Regions from separate parts of the Marinobacter sp. G5_S1_61_S3 genome, predicted to be linked through region 2. Evidence: riboswitches for the same ligand, from Rfam matches in the RefSeq annotation. Region 2 holds a riboswitch; the other holds the start of a gene.

Region 1 (6,559 bases), on a different contig from region 2:
CATGAGTACCGGGCCAGCGGCCGCAAGGTCGGCGTTGTTGCTATTGACCCGTCCAGCCCGTACTCCGGCGGTGCGATCCTCGGTGACCGTATCCGCATGGGCGACCTGGTGTCCGACCCCGGCGTTTTCATCCGCAGCATGGCCACCCGGGGAACCCTGGGCGGCCTCGCCAGGCCAGCCCTGGATGCGGTTGATCTTCTGGATGCCGGCGGCTTCGACGTGGTCTTGATCGAGACGGTCGGGGTGGGGCAGGACGAGGTCGATATTGTCCGTGCCGCCCACACGACCGTGGTCGTCAACGCGCCCGGGCTGGGCGACGACATCCAGGCCATCAAGGCCGGCGTTCTGGAGATCGCCGATGTTCACGTGGTGAGCAAGGCGGACCGGCCGGACTCCAACAAAACCATTCAGGAACTCAAGGCCATGCTGATGATGAGCCTGGAGCCGGGCGAGGGAATCTGGCGGGTGCCCGTGGTGCCTACCAGTTCCGAAAAGCATACCGGTTTTGACGACCTGATGGCCGCCATTGATCGTCACGCTGAGCACCTGGAAAAAAGCGGCGAAATCACCCAGCGGCGGCACCAGATTGCATTAACCCGGGTGGTGAAGGTTGCTGAAGAGATTGTCCGGGATAATTTTGCACGTGACAGCAGGTCGCAGACCGAAGAGCTGCTCAAGAAGGTTACCCAGCGCGAACTGGACCCCCATGGAGCCGCAGTAACCTTGTTAAAAGCCATGAAGGAGACCATTCATGAAGCGCACTGACCAGTATGACCCCGCTGCACTCAAGCACATGGAAAAAGAGTTCGACCAGTGGGAACAGAACGAGGTGTCGTCCTTTATCAAGCGGGCGCCGGAGAGCAAGACGGAATACACCACCGCCTCGGGAATGCCGACGAAACGTACCTACACGCCACTGGACCTGAAGAATACGCCCTTTGAGGATATTGGTTTCCCTGGGCAATACCCGTTTACGCGGGGGCCGTACCCCACCATGTATCGGGGCAGGAACTGGACCATGCGCCAGATTGCCGGCTTTGGTACGGCAAGGGAAACCAACGGTCGCTTCAAGTACCTGATCGCCCAGGGCCAGACCGGTCTGTCCATCGACTTCGATATGCCGACGCTTATGGGTTACGACTCCAGCCATGCCATGAGCCAGGGTGAGGTGGGCCGAGAAGGCGTTGCCATCGACACCCTTGCCGACATGGAGGAGTTGTTCGACGATATTGATCTGACCAAGATCTCGGTATCCATGACCATCAATCCGTCCGCCTGGATTCTCTACGCCATGTACATCGCCCTGGCGCAGAAGCGGGGATACGATCTCAATGACCTGTCGGGCACCATCCAGAACGACATTCTCAAGGAATACATTGCCCAGAAAGAGTGGATATTCCCGGTGCGGCCGTCGGTTCGACTGGTGCGGGACTGCATCCAGTACGGCTCCGAAAACATGAAGCGGTACAACCCTATCAATATCTCCGGGTATCACATTTCTGAAGCCGGTTCGACAGCGGTCCAGGAAGTGGCGTACACCATGGCAACCACCATGGAGTATGTCAGGACCGCCATCGATGCGGGTGTGGATGTGAATGAGTTCGGGCCGCGCCTGTCCTTTTTCTTCGTCAGCCAGGCCGACTTCTTCGAGGAAATTGCCAAGTTCCGCGCAGCCCGGCGGGTCTATGCCAAGATCATGCGCGAAAAATTCAACGCCACCAAACCCGAGGCCAGCCGGCTTCGTTTTCACGCCCAGACTGCCGCGGCCACCCTGACCAAGCCGCAATACACCATCAACCCGATCCGTACCGCGCTTCAGGCACTGTCTGCGGTACTGGGTGGCGCCCAATCCCTGCACACCAACGGCATGGATGAAGCGTTCGCTATTCCAACGGAAGAGGCGATGCGTATTGCCCTGCGAACCCAGCAGATCATCGCCTACGAGACCAACATCACCCAGGTGGTGGACCCATTGGGCGGTTCCTACTATGTCGAGAATCTTACCGATGAGATCGAGAAGGAAGTCTGGAAGATTCTCGACGAAGTGGAAGAGCTCGGTGGCACGCTGCAGTGCATCGATGACGGCTACTTCCAGAGGGGCATCTCCGATTCCGCCTACGATTTCGCGCTGCGCAAGGCCAGCGGTGAGCGTCCGGTTATCGGCGTCAACATGTTCGTGCAGGATGAAGAGGATGTTGAAATCGAAACCCATCCCCACGATCCGGAAACCGAACGCCGGCAGATTGAGCGCCTGAATAGGGTCAAGGACAATCGCGACGAGGAGAAAGTCCAGGACATGCTCAGGCAACTGAAAGAGCAGGCCGAAGACGAATCGGCCAATCTCATGCCCATCACCATCGAACTGGTGAAAGAGGGCGCCTCGATGGGCGATATTGTTGAAACCCTGAAAGGGATATGGGGAACCTATCGCGAAAAACCTGTAATCTGACCGGCTTTGAATACTGACAGAACCGGTTCACGGGAGACATGAATGGTCAGGCTCACCAAGATCTATACAAAAACCGGAGACAAGGGCGATACCGGTCTTGGCGACGGCAGCCGCGTCGCCAAGCATGACCTGCGTGTGGAAGCCTACGGCACGGTGGATGAGGCCAACGCAGTGATTGGTCTCGCGCGGCTGCATGTGGACGACGAACTGGACGTGATACTGGCACGCATCCAGAACGACCTGTTTGATGTCGGGGCGGATCTGTGCACCCCGATCGTGGAGAACCCGAAGTATCCGCCACTCAGGCTTGCCGAGGGCAAGACCGTTGAGCTTGAGCAGGAAATCGACCGGTTCAACGCGGATATTCCGTCGCTTCGCTCCTTTATATTGCCCGCGGGCAATGCGGCCGCAACGCATCTACACCATGCGCGCACCGTGACGCGGCGCGCTGAGCGAATCATCGCGCAACTGCAGGAAGAGCAGGACATCAGTCAATTGGTGCTGGAATACATGAACCGGCTGTCTGATTTGCTGTTCGTCCTTGCCAGACACGCCAACAACCAGGGTAAGGACGACGTGCTTTGGGTGCCGGGAAAATAATGCTGGCCCACGAGCAGGGTACTGAAGCGTGAGTTCGTCCACGCCGGAGCATGGTGGCCGGCTACGCGCCGCGGCTAAGAGGTGGGCGATTCCGCTGGATCAATGGCTGGACCTGTCCACCGGTATCAATCCGCATGGGTGGCCTGTTCCGGCGATCCCGGAAGAGGTCTGGCGTCGCCTGCCGGAGCCTGACGATGGTCTGGAGCCACTCATCAGACAATGGGTGGGTGCACCGGATGGCGCCGCATGTATGGCCCTGGCTGGTAGCCAGGCGGCAATCATGCACTTGCCCCGTTTACGAAAGCCGTGCCGGGTAGGTGTGCCCTCTCCGGGTTACCAGGAGCATGGCCACAACTGGGCTGTTGCCGGCCATCGGGTTATCGAGATTGGCAATGATCAGCTAGAGGATGATGACGAAAGCTGGCTGGATGAACTGGACGTGCTGGTGTGGATCAATCCAAATAATCCCACTGGCCAGGTTGTTGATCCGGACCGGTTGCTGAGCTGGCATCAGCGGCTTCAACGTCGCGGTGGGTGGCTGATTGTAGACGAGGCGTTCGTCGATGCCACTCCGGAACTCAGTGTCGGGTATGCGACCGACAGACCCGGTCTTATCGTCATGAGATCCCTGGGTAAGTTTTTCGGCCTGGCGGGCCTGCGGGCCGGAGCTGCGGTGGGAGACCCGGATATTATTCGCCGATTGGGTGCAATGATCGGGCCTTGGTCAATCAGTGGCCCTGCGCGATTTATCATGGGCCAGGCGCTGGCGGACACCCAGTGGCAAGCTGCGACGATGGAGCGACTGCACAGTGAAAGTCAGCGGTTGGCGGACTGCCTGTCGCGGCATGGCCTTGAAGGAGCCGCAGGAACGGCGCTCTTTCGATACGTTCGGCATGGCCGGGCGGCGGACATTGCAGGCGAACTCGCACGGCGGGGAATCCTCGTTCGGGAGTTCGAGAATCCTGCTGCGCTGCGGTTTGGATTGCCCGGCTCAGAACCGGAATGGACGCGGTTAGAGCAGGCACTGTATTTAAGCCATCTGTATTGATTTAGCACATAAGGGCTGCTAGTTTGGCGCCCGATTCGATGAACACCGTGTTCAGGTAACGCTTTTTTGCGGTATCCCCGCCGGAAAGCGTAAAACGGGAAGTCGGTTAAAGTCCGACGCTGCCCCCGCAACGGTAAGCGAGCTAAAGGCAATCGAAAAAGCCACTGTGCATCATGCATGGGAAGGTGATTGCCCCGGACCAGTCCAACAGGCTGATCCACTCGCAAGCCCGGAGACCGGCCTGAATGCACACCGGAAGTTGCGGAGGGCGACGGCGGTGGGAGAGTTGCGTCGGTCTCACACCCGTACTCTGACTCGTATCCTGCCTCCCCAATCTCATACTCAAACTCCGCAACACAATAACCATCACGCGGGTGCGCGTGGTTTGCCAGCGAGTGTTGATTATGAGTTGTTCGAAGTCTTTGCCGGTTCTATTTTCCGGCCTCCCCCTTGTGTTCCTGCCAGTTTCCAGTGCGCTAGCCGACGAAGAGGTAATGGTCTCGGCACTTGACCCCATTGTTGTGACGGCCACGCTTGGGCCGAAGACCCGGGGCGAAAGTGACTCATCGGTCACTGTGATTGATGAAGAGGCGATCGAACGTTTGCAGCCTCAAACGTTCGACGAGCTGCTGATGGGGCAACCCGGCATTGATATCACCAGCAACGGCTCGTTCGGTAAGAACACCAGTGTCTACACCCGGGGCACTGGCAGCGAATCCACGGTTTTCCTGGTGGACGGCATTCGTTTGCGCTCGGCCACCAGTGGTAGTGCTGCCTGGCAGTATTTCCCGCCGCAAATGGTGGAAAGGGTAGAAATTGTTCGGGGTTCCCGCAGTAACCTGTACGGGGCCGATGCCGTGGGCGGTGTTATCCAGGCCTTCACCCACAGCGCCGAAAAGGGCCGCGAGGGATGGGTTCAGGCCGGCGGCGGCAACTTTAACACCCAGGAATATGTGGCCGGGACCGCCGGCTCTGAAGGCCGGATGACATACAGTCTGAGCGCAAGCCATCTGGAGACCGACGGCACGGCCATCGTTGAAGGGGGCGAAGACAAGGGCTTTCGTAACACCTCAGCCCTGGCGTCCGTTGCTCACCAGTTCGACTCCGGTGGGGAAGCCGGCGTTGTCCTCATGCGTGCCCAGGGCAATACCGAGTTCGAGGGCGGTGATACAGATTTTGCTATCCAAACCGTTGGTGTTCGTCTGGACGCGCCCATCAGCGACTATTGGCGGAGCCGTATCCTGTTGGCCGAATCCATTGATGAGCAGGATACACGGGACGAATTTGGTGACAGCACCTTCGATACCAAAACCCGCAGTGCCCGTTGGGAGAACCAGATCAGTGTCGGCCGCCATGAGTACATCTTGGGCGGTGAGCTCTTGATGGATGAAGTAGACAGCACCACCGACTTTGACGAAACCAGCCGCACCAACGCCGCTGTTTTTGGCCAGGCCCTGTTGAATTTTGGTCCGACGGACTTTCAGTTGAGTTTGCGCGCCGACGATAACGAAGCTTTTGGTCGTGAGGAAACTGGTGCGATCGCCATGGGTGTCGATATAGATCGCAACCATAGAGTAAGGGTGAGCTACAGCACATCCTTCCGGGCGCCCACGTTCAATGACCTCTACTTCCCGAACTTCGGCAATGCGGATCTTCAACCGGAAACCGCAGGTAGCGTGGAGCTTGGTATTGGCGGAAATTACGCCCGTTGGTTCTGGGATGCCGCGATCTATCAGACAGACGCTGATGATCTGATTGTATTTGTCTTTAGGGACGGTCGGTTCGCACCATTCAATGTTAACGAAGCACGCATCAGGGGGGTTGAGCTGAGTGCTGGCCTGGAATTGGACGAATGGACCGTGCAGGCTGGGGCGTCGGTAACCGACCCCCGCGACCGTGAGACCGACAATAGAATTCGTCGCCGTAGCGCGAAACAGTTCCGGGTGGACCTGGATCGGGACTTCGGCCGAGTGTCGTTGGGAACCACCGTTAAGGGCCAGGGGTATCGTTACGACGATGCCGAAAACGAAGAGCGCCTCGCCGGCTTTGTCACTTGGGACCTGCGAGCAAAGTGGGAAATCGACAGCCATTGGACCACCAATCTGACGGTCGACAACGTGCTGGACAGAGAATACGCCACGGCGCAGCGCTTTGATGGAAGTGCTTACATAGCCGCTGGCCGCACCGCAATGCTGACGATTCGCTACGACCTATGATCAACCATGGAGAGGTAAGGGCATGATTGAGCGCCTGTATAGGACTCTGAGACGCCCGTTGTTCGGCTGCCTTTTCGGGCTTCTGTTAATGCTTTCCCAACCAGTGTCCGGCGCCACGGTATTTGGGGTAGTGTCTGAGCGTTCCGCTGCGGAGATGGCTGCTGGTGCGGAACGCTTTCTGGCAGCCCAGCCAGATCACCGCATTATTCTGCGAACACCGGAGCAATTGGCAAACCTGGACAACAG
Region 2 (6,559 bases):
GGCGGAATAGCCCAGGATCGGGTCCCGCAGGATGTAGTTGGCGTAGGCGGTTTCAGCGGCTTCGGACTCGTCCCACATATCGCGCACGGCTTTGGGGTCCAGCGTGATGTTTTCCTCTTCCAGGATCTGGTTCACCACTTTCAGCCCGAACGAGAAGTGCATGGCTTCGTCCCGCAGGATGTACTGCAGTTGCTCACCGGTGCCCCGCATCAGGCCCCGACGCTGCAGGGCGAAGATGGGGCTGAAACCGTTGTAGAACCAGGCACCCTCAAAGACCGCTGCGAAGAACAGGTAGGACATAATGAACTCCTGCAGGTCGTCCTTGTTGCGCAGGTTCATGTCAGAGCGCATGGCGGCATCCAGCCGGCGGTTGGCCATCTGGATCTTGCCGTTGATCGCGGGGACCACCCGATAGCGATTGTAGATCTCGCTCTGGTCAAGGTTGAGGGTTTCAATGCAGTGCTGGTAGGCCCAGGTGTGCATGGCTTCCTCGTACACCTGCCGCGCTTGGTAAATCTGCAATTCCGGGGCACTCATCTTCTCCATCACCGCCAGGCCGATGTTGCGCATCGCCAGGATGTCGGAGGTGGTGAGGTAGGCCAGCACGTTCTCATACACGTGCTTTTCCGGCGCGGACAGGCGGTGGTGGTAGTCGTGAACGTCCTGAGCCATGTTCACGTCCAGCGGCGTCCAGTGGTTCTTGTTGGCATTCATGAAGTATTCCCAGGCCCAGGGGTACTTGAAGGGTGCCAGCTGATTGATGTCGGTTTCGCCGTTGATAACGCGCTTGTCATCGACATTGACCGGTGCCGGGCCCTCCTGGGCAGCCGGGCGGGTTAGGGTGTTTGGTTCGTCGTCCCAGTTAAGCATCTGTTTACCTCTAGAATCTTGGTGGCGGTCGGATCTACTGGCAGGCTTCGCAGTCCGGCTCATCAATGCTGCATACCTGTGGTTGCGGTGCTGCTACCGGCGCGGTTTTCTCGGCACCCGTGGCCCCCAGCGAGCGCAGGTAATAGGTGGTTTTCAGCCCCCGTTCCCAGGCCAGCTGGTACAACTCATCCAGCTTTTTGCCGCTGGGTTCCGCCATGTAAAGGTTCAGGCTCTGGGCCTGGTCCAGCCATTTCTGGCGTCTGGCCGCCGCCTCCACCAGCCAGCGGGCATCGATCTCAAAGGCGGTGGCATAGCGGGCCTTCAGTTCCGCCGGAATGCGATCAATCTGCTGCACGCTGCCATCGAAGTACTTGAGATCGTTCACCATCACGTTGTCCCACAGACCCTCAGCTTTCAGATCACGAACCAGAGATGGATTAACCACCGTGAACTCGCCGGAGAGATTCGATTTCACGAACAGGTTCTGGTACGCCGGTTCGATGGATTGGGAGACACCGACGATGTTGGAGATGGTCGCCGTTGGCGCAATGGCCATCACATTGCTGTTACGCATGCCATTGCGGGCGATGAGTTCCCGCACCGCCGTCCAGTCCAGGCGGCTGCTGATATTCAGGCTCAGGTCGCCGTCCTGACGGGCCTCTTTCAACAGGTTGATTGAGTCAATGGGCAGAATACCCTGATGCCACAATGAGCCTTCGTAGGTCTCGTAGGCACCGCGTTCACCGGCCAGGGCAGCCGAGGCCCGGATCGCGAAATAACTGATCTGCTCCATCGCCACATCGGCAAACTCCACCGCTTCCGCGCTGGTGTAGGGCAGATTGAGTCGATACAACGCATCCTGAAAGCCCATCAGGCCCAGACCAACGGGCCGATGCTTGAAATTGGAACTCTTCGCCTGGGGCACTGCGTAGTAATTGATGTCGACCACGTTATCGAGCATGCGGACCGCAGTATTGACCGTGCGTTCTAGGCGCTGGACATCCAGCTCACCGTTGTGGACATGGGCGGCCAGGTTGATGGACCCCAGGTTGCACACGGCGATCTCATCCGCACTGGTGTTCAGGGTGATCTCGGTACACAGGTTGGAGCTGTGCACCACGCCCCGATGCTGCTGCGGTGAGCGCAGGTTGCAGGGGTCCTTGAAGGTGATCCACGGATGACCGGTCTCGAACAGCACGGTCAGCATCTTGCGCCAGAGCAGTTTGGCGGACACCGTCTTGAACAGAGTAATCTCGCCCCTGGCCGCCATCGCCTCGTATTCCTGGTACCGCTCCCGGAATGCGTTGCCATAGAGGTCATGCAGGTCCGGAGCGTCGTTTGGCGAGAACAGGGTCCAGTCCTGATCACTGCGCATGCGTTCGATCAGCAGGTCCGGTACCCAGTTGGCGGTGTTCATGTCGTGGGTACGACGACGCTCATCGCCGGTGTTCTTGCGTAGCTCCAGGAACTCCTCAATATCCAGGTGCCAGCTTTCCAGGTAAGCGCACACGGCGCCCTTGCGCTTGCCGCCCTGATTCACCGCCACCGCCGTGTCGTTCACCACTTTCAGGAATGGCACCACACCCTGGCTGCTGCCGTTGGTACCCTTGATGTGGGAGCCCAAAGCCCTGACTGGCGTCCAGTCGTTACCCAGGCCGCCGGCCCACTTGGACAGCATGGCGTTGTCGCGGATGGCACCATAGATACCCTCCAGATCATCCTGAACGGTGGTGAGGTAGCAGGATGAAAGCTGGGAATGTCGGGTACCACTGTTGAACAGGGTTGGCGTGGAGGCCATGTAGTCGAAGGATGACAACAGGTCGTAGAACTCAATGGCCCGGGCATTGGGGTCGTCTTCCTGCAACGCCAGACCCATGGACACGCGCATGAAGAAGACCTGGGGCAACTCCAGCCGGTCACCTTTCCAGTTGAGGAAATAGCGGTCGTAGAGAGTCTGCAGGCCGAGGAACCCAAACTGGTGGTCCCGCTCCGGCTTGAGGGCAGCACCCAGGCGTTCCAGGTCGAACGCCGCCATGGCGTCGTCCAGCAGCTCGTAGTGGATACCCTGCTCAATGAAGGTGCTCAGGGCCTGCGGGTATATTTCCGCCAGCGGCAAACTTAGGGGCAGGCTCAAGGCGGCCGCGGTTTCCAGCCTGAGTTGTTCCAGCAGCAGACGAGCGGTTACGGCACTGTAGTCCGGTTCCTGCTCGATGCGGCCGCGGGCGGTCATGATCAGCGCAGACAGCACCTCCTCCTCAGCGATACCGTCGTACAGGTTCCGCAGCGCCCCTTCCACCAGGGACTCGCCATCGATGCCCTCCAATTCCTGGCTGGCTCGCTCCACCTGGACTTTCATCAGCCCCAGATCCAGCGGTGCAGCCTCACCGTTGGCTTTTTTCACCGTGAGTGTGGGATGGGCCTCCACCGGCGCCAGGCTGGCTCGCTCCTGGGCATGGGCCTCCCGGTAGAGTACATAGGCGCGGGCCACTTTCTGCTCCTCCGCCCGCATCAGCGCCAGTTCCACCTGGTCCTGGATATCTTCAATGTGCACCTTGCCGCCGGCTTTCAAGCGTCGGCTGATGGCCTGCATGACCTGATGGGTAACCTGTTCCACGGAATCGTGAATACGGGCCGAGCCTGCTGCTTCATCGCCTTCGACGGCAAGAAACGCTTTGGTCACGGCAACACTGATTTTGCTGGCGTCGAATCCAACCAGGGCGCCATTACGTTTAATAACCTGTAGGGAGGCAGTGCTGGTTGAGGCAGATTGGCCGGGCTCGGCCAGGGTGGCAGTGGACATGTCGGTTCTCCTGAGTACGCGTTTATGCCAAGACCTTCGCGTGCGCAGGGGCGAGCATTGCTCTGAACAGAGACAACGCAAAACCGATCTGCTCACCTTGATACGCGAAGGTGCAGTTGTATTCCCTGGCAGGTCTTCGGACTCAGGGGCGTGAACCTGTTGGCTCGGCCTTGCGTGGCGACTTCCCGGCATTCGCCAGTGTCTTTATGCCACGCTCGTTCCCCAATACCGCTGCGCGTCAGTTCCGGAGTCTCACCGGATTCCCGGTACCACGATCATCGTGATGAGGGCGATCTGTGATTGATCAGCCTTTGATCACTATATCTGGTACTAAGCCAAGGATATAAACACTATATAGACTAAGATAAATCGCAACAAGGCACTTTTTCGACGGTTACCGATCAGTAAACGAACCCATAGGAGCATCCCATGACACCGCTACCGAGATACCTGACGGCCGCCCTCGCCCTTTCGTTGATGGCCGCTTCGGCCCAGGCTGACAGCACGGAAAACTCGCTGATCACCGCGTTTTCGACCATAACGTCCCTGGAAGATGGCTGGGAACCGATGGAGTTTCCGAAGATAGACCGCCACAGTCGCTATCAGTTGACGGACGACAACGGCGAGCAGGTGATCAAGGCCACCACAGACAACAGCGCCTCCGGGCTGATAGCCAGGGTGTCCGTCGAACCCGGGGATTCACTGATCCTGCGCTGGCGGTGGAAAGTGTCGAACGTCTATGAGCAGGGAAACGCCCGTAAAAAGGAGGGCGATGACTACCCTGCGCGAATCTACGTGGCCTTTGAGTTCGAGCCGGACGAAGCCGGCTTTTTCGAGCGCGCCAAACGCAAGACCGTGGAAGTGGTGTTCGGGGAGGAACTGCCGGGCAATGCGCTGAACTACATCTGGGCCAACCGGCTGCCGGTTGGCGAGATCGTTGCCAACCCGTTCACCGATACCACGATGATGATAGCGGTGAACTCCGGGACGGCGAACACTGGCGAATGGGTCACGGTGGAACGGGATATCGTCGCGGACTATCACAAGGCCTTTGACCGCGAGCCGCCGAAGCTGGTGGGCGTCGCCATTATGTCGGATTCCGACAACACCGGAGCATCTGCCACCGCCTGGTATGGTGATGTCCGCTTGGTCAAACCAGATTGATGACGCAAAACAGACCTACCGCACCCATCACGATGGTATAGGGAAACGCCATCACAACCATCCGCCCGTAGGACAATCGCACCAGCGGAGCGATTGCAGACGTCAGCAGGAACAGAAACGCTGCCTGGCCATTGGGGGTAGCCACACTGGGCAGGTTGGTGCCGGTGTTAATGGCGATGGCCAACTCCTGGAAATGCTCGTAGTCGATACTGCCGGCGTCCAGCGCCTGTTTGATTTCACTGATGTAAACGGTGGCTACGAACACATTGTCGCTGATCATCGACAACAACCCGTTGGCAATAAAGAACATGCCCGGCTGCTGGTCCTGAGGCAGGCTGAGCACAAAATCGATGATCGGCTTGAACAGGTGTTGCTCGTGAATCACCGCGACGATGGCGAAAAACACCACCAACAGCGAGGTAAATGGCAGCGATTCCTGGAAGGCCTTACCGATCTGGTGCTCGTCAGTAACGCCAGTGAACGAGGTGATCAGGATAATCACCAGAAGGCCAATCAACCCCACCTCTGCCAGGTGAAACGCCAGCCCAACAACCAGCACCAGGGCCGCCATTGCCTGTACCCACAGGGCAGCCTGATCGGCTTTCGTGCGCTTGGTGCGCTCGTTGTCAGCAAACTCTTCCAGTACCTGGCGGACAGGCTTGGGCAACCGGGCGCCATACCCAAACCAGCGCAGCTTTTCCAGCAGCCAGCAGGTGGTCAGGCCGGCCACCAGCACCGGCAGGCTCACCGGCGCCATGCGCAGGAAGAAACTGACAAAGTCCCACCCTACTACCTTGGCGATCAGCAGGTTCTGGGGTTCGCCCACCATAGTGGAGACTCCCCCCAAGGCCGTACCAATGGCGCCGTGCATCAGCAGGCTACGCAGAAAGGCCCGGAACTTGTCCAGGTCTTCCCGGTGCAACTCAATCACGTGTTCATCGCTGTTGGCATTATGATCGGAGTGATGATAACCCTTGCCGGAAGCTACCTTGTGGTACACCGAGTAAAAACCGACAGCGACACTGATGATGACTGCGGTGACGGTAAGCGCGTCCAGGAACGCGGATAGAACGGCCGCAGCAGCACAGAACAGCAGTGACAACGCGGACTTTGACCGCACACCCACCAGGATCTGGGTAAACGTCACCAGCAGCAGCTCTTTCATAAAGTAGATGCCAGCCACCATGAACATCAGCAGCAGGATGACCGGGAAGTTCACCAACACCTCGTGGTACACCGCATCCGCTGACGTCATACCCACTAACAGGGCTTCAATCGCCAGCAACCCGCCCGGTAACAGTGGATAACACTTCAGCGCCATGGCCAGAGTAAAAATAAACTCCCCCACCAACGCCCAACCGGCCACGGCCGGGCCAAGGGTCCAGACAATCAGGGGGTTGGCAATCAGGAATAGAAGAATGACCTGTTTGTACCAGGCGGGTGCATTACCCAGGAAGTTGTGGGTAAAGCCGGAGAGAACGGTTGTGGGCATTGCGGGAATCTTCTGAGTAAACGGTTTGTTGGAATTGTGTGGCAGAAGGCCCGCATCTTCCTTGATATTTGTGTAACCGGTAATCCCCCAAAGGTACAGGGTGAGTGCCTATTTGGTCTTACATGAAACAAGGAAGAGTGGCCGGACGACCACTCAAAAGAGTTTCGTAATATTACTTAAAAACAGAGCCGGAATCGACTCTGTTTTCAGCACTCAGGGTTTATTATGACCGT

What was found. A riboswitch is a leader RNA that binds a small molecule or an ion and turns the genes downstream of it on or off. The one in region 2 is predicted to bind cobalamin.
Region 1: another riboswitch for cobalamin. It lies ahead of ACTRWH_RS13790 (TonB-dependent receptor domain-containing protein); the one in region 2 lies ahead of ACTRWH_RS00085 (ribonucleoside-diphosphate reductase subunit alpha).

Annotation. Positions count from the first base shown of each region.
Region 1 is NZ_JBQKUK010000013.1:12,473-19,031, reverse strand. It holds gene meaB (methylmalonyl Co-A mutase-associated GTPase MeaB) at 1-765, shown strand, start outside; gene ACTRWH_RS13805 (methylmalonyl-CoA mutase family protein) at 752-2,449, shown strand; gene ACTRWH_RS13800 (cob(I)yrinic acid a,c-diamide adenosyltransferase) at 2,492-3,049, shown strand; gene cobD (threonine-phosphate decarboxylase CobD) at 3,078-4,097, shown strand; cobalamin riboswitch at 4,145-4,346, shown strand; gene ACTRWH_RS13790 (TonB-dependent receptor domain-containing protein) at 4,592-6,313, shown strand; gene ACTRWH_RS13785 (cobaltochelatase subunit CobN) at 6,402-6,559, shown strand, end outside.
Region 2 is NZ_JBQKUK010000001.1:18,643-25,201, forward strand. It holds gene ACTRWH_RS00080 (ribonucleotide-diphosphate reductase subunit beta) at 1-933, opposite strand, end outside; gene ACTRWH_RS00085 (ribonucleoside-diphosphate reductase subunit alpha) at 905-3,670, opposite strand; cobalamin riboswitch at 3,781-3,974, opposite strand; gene ACTRWH_RS00090 (DUF3047 domain-containing protein) at 4,100-4,834, shown strand; gene nhaB (sodium/proton antiporter NhaB) at 4,821-6,326, opposite strand.